3 regions of the Streptococcus sp. ELY_90 genome follow, and region 3 is predicted to be linked to each of the others. Evidence: predicted binding sites of a transcription regulator. Region 3 holds the regulator's gene; each other region holds the start of a gene.
What was found. The regulator NrdR, encoded in region 3, represses ribonucleotide reductase genes. The targets are predictions, from matches to a motif close to ACACNATATATNGTGT.
Positions count from the first base shown of each region.

Region 1: a site for NrdR is predicted at 1,783-1,798, ahead of AC4HAF_RS06540 (deoxynucleoside kinase). Genes of this name have one in related genera too.
Region 2: a site for NrdR is predicted at 1,787-1,802, ahead of AC4HAF_RS02730 (redoxin NrdH). Genes of this name have one in related genera too.

Region 1 covers NZ_JBZFUJ010000009.1:6,733-10,015, reverse strand. Annotated here, with positions in the region: gene AC4HAF_RS06545 (exodeoxyribonuclease III) at 1-718, opposite strand, end outside; gene AC4HAF_RS06540 (deoxynucleoside kinase) at 1,024-1,665, opposite strand; gene AC4HAF_RS06535 (hypothetical protein) at 1,981-2,814, shown strand; gene metG (methionine--tRNA ligase) at 3,109-3,283, shown strand, end outside.
Region 2 covers NZ_JBZFUJ010000003.1:26,546-29,828, reverse strand. Annotated here, with positions in the region: gene AC4HAF_RS02745 (putative ABC transporter permease) at 1-116, opposite strand, end outside; gene icd (NADP-dependent isocitrate dehydrogenase) at 315-1,490, opposite strand; gene AC4HAF_RS02735 (hypothetical protein) at 1,513-1,635, opposite strand; gene AC4HAF_RS02730 (redoxin NrdH) at 1,925-2,149, shown strand; gene nrdE (class 1b ribonucleoside-diphosphate reductase subunit alpha) at 2,252-3,283, shown strand, end outside.
Region 3 covers NZ_JBZFUJ010000005.1:85,457-88,739, forward strand. Annotated here, with positions in the region: gene dnaI (primosomal protein DnaI) at 1-481, opposite strand, end outside; gene AC4HAF_RS04550 (DnaD domain protein) at 482-1,651, opposite strand; gene nrdR (transcriptional regulator NrdR) at 1,638-2,129, opposite strand; gene AC4HAF_RS04560 (response regulator transcription factor) at 2,307-2,996, opposite strand.

The DNA.
Region 1 (3,283 bases), on a different contig from region 3:
CAATTCTCCAGCCTGAGTTGTTGATTTTGCTGGTCTTGCTGCGTTGGGCCCACCAGGAGTAAACATCAGGAATATCACCGTGCACATAGCGGAAGGTATCGGTAAAGCCCTTTGCTAATAAATTAGTAAATCCTGCCCGCTCTTCATCTGTAAAGCCCGGAGAGCGGCGGTTGCTTGAGGGATGAGCCAGGTCAATTTCCTCATGGGCAACATTGTAGTCACCTGCGGCTAAAACAGGTTTTTGCTTATCTAATTCTGCCAGGTAATCAGCATATTTTTCATCCCAAATTTGTCTGTCTTCCAGACGTTTCAGGCCGTCGCCGGCATTAGGTGTGTACACTTGAGTTACAAAAAAGTTATCAAATTCAAGCGTAATGATTCGGCCTTCGGCGTCCATAGTTGCCGGAGCCCCGATATTGGGATAAGTAACTGTTGGATTAAGCTCTGATTTATAAAGGAACATCGTACCGGCATAACCTTTGCGTGCAGGTTCTACAGAAGAGCGCCAGGCAATATCGTAATCAGCAAAATAGTTCTTAAGAATTTCCAAGTGTTTTTTTGTCGGCCCTTTAGCAGGCAGTTTTGTTTCCTGGATAGCAATGATATCAGGCTTTTTCTCAGCTAAAGTATCGATAACCGCACGTGAAAGCAAGGCCCGGGCTGAGTCGCTGGTTAAAGCAGCATTGAGCGAGTCAATATTCCATGAAATGAGTTTCATAAGTAAGATACCAAGAACATATCCCAAATTCGGCAGACTGTGGGACTAAGCGGAAAATCAAAGCCTTTCCTGTCTGTTTTGCAGAAGCTTTCAAGAAGCTTTTTCGCCTATGTTCAATCTTTCTAATTCATTTTTTTATTATTGTATCAAAAAATAAGCTTCAGAGCGACTGAAACAGTCTGAACTGTTTTTGGTTTGATGTTGGACTTTGACCTGCCCTTTAGGGCAGGTCAAAGCAGCCCGGGAAATGACAACTAATGCTTTATCATAGAAAACCAACAAGACAAAGCAGCCGTTGTTTTCTGTCAGCGATCGCCTATTCCAAGGGCGCTCATTTCTTGCTGAATCATACGGTAGACAGTCTCCCAATCCTTGGGGTTATTGATATCAAAGTCATCTGTTTGAATCCGCATTTTAGGGCTGTAATCATAGCTGTCATACCAGTCCTTGTAGTTACTGTGCAAAAGCTGATAGTAATCCAGCAAGCCGTTATCTTTTGTCGGCTGCTCAAAGGAGCGGCCGCGCTTTTTGATATTGTTTAAAATGTGGTCAAAGCTGCCGTCTAAATAGATTAAAAGGTCCGGTGCTTTCTTGGGCAGACCCTTGATTTCTTCCATCATATTGTCCAAGAGTTCCAGATAAATCTGATATTCCTGCTGGCTGATGCTTCCCTGTAAGGTATTGATATAAGTAAACAGAGCATCCTCGTAGATGGAGCGGTCTAAAACATTATTGTCCTCATGGTAGGCGCTTTTAATGGATTTAAACCGTTTGTTTAGAAAATAAATCTGCAAAGCAAAACCGTATTTTTCAGGATCTTCATAGTACTTATCCAAAATAGGGTTGTTATCAACAGGTTCAAAAAAGGCCTGTGTTCCTAAACTTTCAGCAATACGGGATGTATAGGTTGTTTTTCCGACGCCGATCATCCCAGCTAGTATAATCACGATTGTAAAGTACCTCCAAATCAGTAAATGCTATTTTGCTGCTCAGACAGCTGATGAAATCTCAAAAGAGTATTAAAATATAACCCCACAATATATTGTACAGCAATTACTATAATAACACTACATATTGTATTTAATCAAGTCTTAAATCACAATAATTTTAAGGTTTGTTAAAATAAGGCCTGCTCAATGAGGACTCAGCCTTTCCCGTTAGATGAAAACAGCTTAAAATCGAAAAAACAATTTCAAAATTCTGATAAATTAGGCTGTAAGTATGGTAAAATAAAAGAGTAATAAATTATTAAGGAGTCTAAGATGAATCAAAATGAATGGCAACAACAGTTCCGTGCAGCAAACGGACGCGAACCCAGTCAAGAAGAATTTCAGGCAGCTTTTCAGAGAGGAGAATTTACAGTGTCCCGTCAGCAGCCAAAGAAAAAAATGAAGACCTCAACCATTGTTATCATCAGTTTAGTGTCAGTCTTTGCTGTACTGCTCTTGATTGCCGGCGGCGCTGCGGCTTATTATTACTATTCCGGCAATATAGACGGTACTTGGGAACAGGTGTCGGCTTCTTCCTACAGCACTAAAAAGGATGAGTGGATTGATGTTGACAAGGAAAACAAAAAAAGCAATATTACTTATCATCAATTTTTAGTCGTTAAAAAAAATTACCTGAAAACTTATGCTTATTATAAACTGAATTATAATATAGATTTGCCTGATAATATGGAGCAAGACAATCTTTTTCTCAATGCTCGGACAACTTACACCGGTCACATGAAACCGACACATCAGGCTAATATCTGGAAAAGAGAAATTCGGATGACGATTTCCCAAAAGGACTTTATTGATGGTTTGAACGATTATATTGACGATTATGTTCAAAATAAATATACCTCCGACAATGATCTTCAAGACATAATGAAGGACTATAAAAAAGACTTTAAGGATGAGAAAAAAGGCAAGATAACTTATCAGAAAAAAGGCAATCGCTTAACCCTCAAAGCCTATAATAACAAGGGTAAACTGAGAGAGAAAATAACTTACGCTAAGCGGACAGGCAGAGCAGCTGATAAATTACTTAAAAATTATAAAAAAATTGAAAATGAAGAACGTAAATCTTTAAAAAAGCTCAATAATTATTAAAGAGCAGTTTGAAAAGAGCGGGAAGAGCACAGTTGATTCTGCCAATTGTGCCTGTATTCCGCTCTTTTTTATTTTCAGATAAAGCCGGGGCTTCTAAGACTGTTTTTTGATTTTGAGCTTTCATAATAGGCAATTTATGCTATAATAAAGTGTTATTAAAAAGAGGTTTCATCTGCCTCGGATGAGAAAGGAAACGAACGTACAAGCAGCATTTTCAGCAGCTGAAAGCTGGATTTTTCTGTTTTTTGAGTAAGGCTGTCTTTAGCTTGTTTTTACGTTCTTGGTATCTTAAACATGAGCGATAAAAAGCCATTTTATATCACAACACCGATTTATTACCCATCCGGCAAACTTCATATCGGTTCGGCCTATACGACTATTGCCTGCGATGTTTTAGCCCGTTATAAGCGCATGATGAACTACGATGTTTTTTATCTGACCGGTCTTGATGAGCACGGACAAAAAATTC
Region 2 (3,283 bases), on a different contig from region 3:
AAACCGCGGTAATCAAACTGTCTGTCCTGAATAGAGCAGTAAACGGTCTCCCACAGCCAGCCTATAAATGAATAAACAAAGAAAAGATAAATAAGATCCGAAAGTGAATAGGGCATAAACAGCCGCCTTTCTTGATATATAGTTATATTATATCTCTTTTCAGCCATAGATACCAAACAGGATTAAAAGAAGAAATACAGGTCTGGATTATTATTCCTAGATCACAGCGGCAGCTAAAAACTGCTGGACTGACTCCAAAAATCAAGCAGAAAATCTGACAGCTGGATGCCGTTTCAGTTCGTCAGTCATTTTTCTTATAGGTTTTCCATCAGCACTTTGGTAAATTCACTGGTTGAATAAGACGGTGCTTCTCCTGCCAGATCAGCTGTAAAACAGCATGCAGCAAAACTTTTTTCAATAGCTGCGGTAATAAGATCAGCCGCTTCTTTCCAGCCTATATACTCAAACAGCATGCAGCCCGACAGGAGCAGTGAACAAGGATTGGCCTTATCCTGTCCGGCAATGTCAGGAGCAGTGCCGTGAGTTGCCTCAAAAACAGCATGCCCGGTTTGATAGTTAATATTAGCACCGGGCGACATACCAATGCCGCCGACCTGTGCTGCTAAAGCATCACTGGCATAATCACCATTGAGATTGGTCAGAGCAACCACTTCAAAGCGCTCGGGATTTAACAGAATCTGCTGCAGAAAATTATCGGCAATGATGTCATCAACCACCAGTCGGCCCTTTTCAAGTTCAGCAGCATACTCCTCTTGAGCCAGTTCATAACCCCACTTTCTAAAGCCTCCTTCTGTAAATTTTTGAATGTTTCCCTTGTGTACTAATGTGACCTTCCTAAGCCCCTTAGCCAGAGCATAGTCAATAGCTGATCGAATCAGACGTTTGCTGCCTTCAATAGAAATCGGCTTGATACCGATACTGCTGCTCTCAGGAAAACGGATTTTTTGAACCTGCATCTGTGTCTGCAAAAACTCAATGACCTTTTGAACCTGACTGCTGCCGGCCTCCCATTCAATCCCTGCATAAATATCCTCCGTATTTTCACGAAAGATGGTGATGTCTGTTTTTTCCGGATGCTTCAAAGGACTGGGAACACCTTGGAAATAGCGGACAGGGCGGACACAGGCAAAAAGATCCAGTTCCTGACGCAGAGCAACATTTAGTGATCGGATACCGCCGCCGACCGGCGTTTCTAAGGGACCTTTTATAGCAAGCAGATGGGTTTTGATAACTTCCAAGCTGGCATCCGGCAGCCAGATGCCGCTTTGGCTGAAGGCTTTTTTTCCGGCTAAGACTTCCAGCCATTCGATTTGTCTCTTACCTTTATAGGCCTTTTCAACAGCTCGGTCAAAAACAAGCTGGGCATTCTGCCAAATATCCTGTCCTACACCGTCTCCTTCAATATAAGGAATAACAGGACAGTCAGGAACCTGCAATGTGCCATTTTCGAATTTTATTTTTTCTGCCATTGGTTAATCTCCGTTTTATTTCTTAAGAACAGCCACTGAAAACACCGCCAGTTTGAACAACAGCATCACGCATAGCAGCCAAACCGACGGCTGTTGGAACACCTGCAGATTTTTGAAAATCATAATGGCTGACTTGCTGATTCAAAGGAAAAACTGATGCGTCAGTAACCTTGTGGAGTTTTTTTAGCTTATTTAATGAAAATTATACAATTTTCTGGACCATCGGACAAATATGGACCTGCATTCTGTGCTGTACTGGCAGTCTTTGGTCTATTGAAGACAGGCACAGCCTAAAAACACTATATCTTGTGGAATCCCTAAGATAGCTATACTATATTTTGTGTTTTTTCGAGCAAATTTTCTTGCTTTTTTTCCTGAATTTAGATATCCTAGTAAAGCAACTTGTAAAAAAATCTAAATTTTAGGAGAAGAAAATGGCTAAAATAACTGTTTTTTCAAAAAATAACTGCATGCAATGCAAAATGACCAAGAAGTTCCTGGAACAGCACGATGTTGCTTTTGAGGAAATCAATATCGATGAACAGCCGGACAAAATTGACTATGTAAAAAGCTTAGGCTTTACTGCTGCTCCTGTCATTGAAGCAGGTGACACAGTCTTTTCAGGTTTTCAGCCTACCAAATTAAAAGCCCTTATTTAAATTTAAGGATTTTAAACAACTAAGGCCGGCTGCTTTAAAAACACAGCTCTGCCCTTATCCAAAGAAAACATGATGAAATTAGTAAGGAATAGGAACTTATAGATGAGTCTCAAAAATCTCGGCGATGTCTCTTACTTCCGCCTCAACAATGAAATTAACCGTCCCGTCAACGGGCAGATTCCGCTGCATAAGGACAAAGAAGCCCTGAATGCTTTCTTTGCTGAAAATGTACGCCCGAATACCAAAGCTTTTGACAGTATTACGGATAAGATTCGTTTTCTGATTGACAATGACTATATTGAATCAGCTTTTATTGCCAAATACAAACCTGAATTTATCGAAAAGCTTTCCCGGTCTCTTTATGATTATGATTTCCATTTTAAATCATTTATGGCGGCCTATAAATTCTACCAGCAATACGCTCTTAAAACCAATGACGGCGAAGCCTATCTTGAAAGTATTGAAGACCGTGTTCTTTTTAATGCTCTCTACTTTGCTGACGGCAATGAAGAACTGGCAAAAGATCTGGCTGCGGAAATGATTGCTCAGCGCTATCAGCCTGCAACACCAAGCTTTCTTAATGCCGGCCGCAGCCGCCGAGGCGAATTGGTTTCGTGTTTCCTTATTCAGGTGACCGATGACATGAATTCTATCGGCCGCTCTATCAACTCTGCTCTACAGTTATCCCGTATCGGGGGCGGTGTGGGAATTTCCCTCAGCAATTTGCGCGAAGCCGGAGCTCCTATCAAGGGCTTTGACGGTGCAGCCTCAGGAGTTGTTCCTGTCATGAAGCTTTTTGAAGACAGCTTTTCTTATTCCAACCAATTGGGTCAGCGCCAAGGTGCGGGGGTTGTTTACCTCAATATCTTTCACCCGGATATCATCGCCTTTCTTTCTACTAAAAAAGAAAATGCCGATGAGAAGGTCCGTGTTAAAACTCTGTCCCTCGGTGTTGTCATTCCGGATAAGTTTTATGAATTGGCGCGCAAGAATCAAGACATGTATCTCTTTAGCCCTTATTCTGTCGAACGTGAATACGGGATTCCTTTCAATTATATTGACATTACTGAAAAATATGACGAATTGGTAGCTAATCCCAAAATTATCAAAACGAAGATTCCTGCCCGTGATTTG
Region 3 (3,283 bases):
TATCTCCATAAAGATAAAGACCTTTTTGGTCAGGGCTGGGGTAGTTTTCAACAAAGTCAGCAACCATTTTAAAGACATCTAAACGTTTGACATCATCAAGACTGATATCATCAAAAGAAATGTTTTTATAGGATCTGGGAAGGCTGACCACATTGATGCGTTCTGAAACGGCCTGTCTCTTCTGAGATTCCTTAAGCTCCTTAGTTTCTAAATAAGAAACGTCTGCATAGCCTGCATTCATGGTCAGAATCGGCTGATAGCCCTTGGCCACGTAATTTTCATCGTGATTTTTAAAGCGGTCGCGCTCTAAGCGGTACTGATTGAACTTAGGAAGACTGAGCTTAATCTGCTCCTGAGTCAACTGATGAGCAGTGATAAAATCAGCAATATCTTGGTCTGCCAAAATAGTCTGCATCATTTCTTCGGTATTGTAGTGTTTTTTAGTATCCTTTTTGGCCAGCGTTTGTCCAATCTTTTCCATCTACTCACCATCCTTTCTCAATCTGGCAAGCGTCTGACGTTTAATTTCCTCTAAACGTGCCTGCTCATCTGCCGTTGTTTCATTCTTGTAATCCTGATTGCTCCATTCGGGAACATTGCTCTTTGTTTTGGTCTTTCCCTGATTTTGGTTCGTCCTGCGTTCCGAAAAAGCACGCATCTTTTCAACAGCCTGTTCTGCCGAAACAACCTTTTGATAGGCAAAGTCGTTGGCAATTTTCATCAAATAGCGCTTGTTGAGGTTGGCAGAATTTGTTTTGGAAACCGTATATAAAACCATAACGTTGATAACTTCATCCAAAAAGCTCATTTCTGCCAAATCAGCCAACAGCTTTCGTTCATCCGCTGTAATAGCTGCATGCCGCGCCTTCTTAATCTTAGCTAAGAAAACCTCAGGGCGGTCAAGTTTGGCTTCCTGAATAATAATCTGCTCTTCCTTAGAAAATTGACCGGACGTATCAGTCTGCTTGGCCTGCTCCTTCTTCAGCTGCATGCGCTTGGTTGAAATCTTATGCTGAGTAGCCGTTTCTTTTGCTAAAAGATAGGTTTCATACCAAGTGAGTTTGTATTTTTCAGAAATCACATATAAAGCAACCGCATCGGTCCGTTCATCAGCAAACTGAAGACCGTCTCTCGTCATCAAGTGTTTAAAACTGTCCAAATCAAAGTCTGTTTTGCTTTTAGCTGCTTCCTGCGGCTGAGGCTGCTCTTCTGTATAACCAAAAACATCAGAAAACCGTTTGGACAGATTGTCAGCTCCGTCTGGAACAGCCAGTTCCAAATGCTCTAAAGCAATCTGACCGATTTTTTGCTCTAAGAGATTGCGGTAGACAGCATTTTTACAAAAGGCTTCAGCAGTTAAAGGCGCCAGCAATTTCACATAATAAAGGCCGTCTTTCTCATAAAAGGCTAAAAGATCCATGGCTGTCAAAACAGACAGAGATTCTTCAAAGCGAGCCATGCCAAATTGCGTATGGTTAAGAATTTCGCTGAATTTATGCCTTTTTTCACCATTATCAAAAAAACTGATAAAATACTGATAAAGAGCTACAGCGTCACTGCCGATAATGGGCAAATAAAAGCGCATTAAGCTGACAGTATCAGGCAAAAGATAGTTCTGCCTGACATAGAGAAATTCATCAATCGGTTTCATCTAATTTACTCTTTTTCTTACTTCTGACGCGGTTAGTAATTTGCTGCAGGAGCGCTTCAATTTCATCAACATCCTTAAAGCTGCGATAGACACTGGCAAAGCGAACATAAGTAATCTCATCCAGCTCTGCCAGCTCATCCATGACCAGATTTCCTATGACAACACTGGAAACTTCGCTGTCATAGTCACTGCGGATTTTTTGCTCGATATCGTTGACAACTTTTTCAATAGCACTGCTGGAGACAGGACGCTTCTGAGCACTGCGGATAATGCCATTGAAAATTTTATCACGGGAAAATTGCTCTCTGGTTCCATCCTTTTTGACAACCAAAAGCGGCAGTTCTTCAATTCTTTCAAAGGTTGTAAAACGTGTATGGCAATTTTCACATTCTCGGCGGCGTCTGATAGTGTTGCCTTCCTCAGCTTGACGGCTGTCAACAACACTGGATTTTAAATAATTACATTTAGGACAGCGCATGAAAACACCTCACTTCTTGATTCAAGTTAGTACTTTATTTTACCATATTTTGGTCTGGAACAAAAGTAAGCAGCAGCCAAATGAATCCTGTATGCCTGCCAGCGGCAATGTTTTTTGTTCAGCACACCTCTGCACAAAAACAAAGGGCAGAAATTTCTTTCTCCCCTTTGCTTTAATCTATTTTTCGCGGATGACATAGCCCATGCCGCGGACAGTCTGAATATAGCTTTCTTTTCCGGAAACATCAATCTTACCGCGCAGGTAACGAATATAGACATCAACGACATTTGTTTCAGCCTCTTGATCATATTTCCAGACCCGATCCAAAAGTTCTTCTCTGGTCATAACCTGATTGAGGTTTTCCATAAGAGCACTGAGCAGATCAAATTCTCGCTTGGTTAAAGGTATGGTTTCACCATTTCGAATGGCAGCCCGATTGTGTACATCCAGCTGCAGATCACGGTAGGCACTGTCTTTCTTTACGGAATGCTTGGCTCTTTCAATATCCTGGCGGCGGAAAATCGCACGAACCCGAGCCAGTAATTCTTCGATAGCAAAAGGTTTTACAACATAGCCATCTGCGCCGCGGTCCAAGCCGGTGACAATATCCATAGTAGAATCACGGGCAGTAATCATTATAATATAAGTTGTTTTTTCCAGCTGCAGCCGGCGTGTTACTTCATAGCCGTCCATCTTCGGCAGCATCAAATCAAGAAGGATCAAGTCAAAGTCTCTTTCAAGAGCCCTGTCTAAGCCGGAACGTCCGTCATGTTCCACGTCAACTTCATACCCTTCATGCTGCAGTTCCAGAGAAACAAATTTTGCCAGATTTTTTTCGTCTTCAATAATTAAAATACTTTTAGCCATATACCCCTCTGCTTATTATTCTAATATAGTTTTCTAATATTATTCCAATAAAATAAAGTTTTTATAATTAAACTATAAAGTCTGGGCAACAAACTTATTACAGTTCTATAAGGTCATTATTTTTTTATTATGATGACGGATAATCCCTTTATTATCAAGGAAAAAAGAACTTCATCAAATCCCTTTTTAAAATTTTATTTTTTAAAATAATCCACCAGTTTTTTCATTATACTATTTCTATTTTCTTTTTTCAATGGCTGTTCTTAATTTTTCTCAGTCAATTTCTA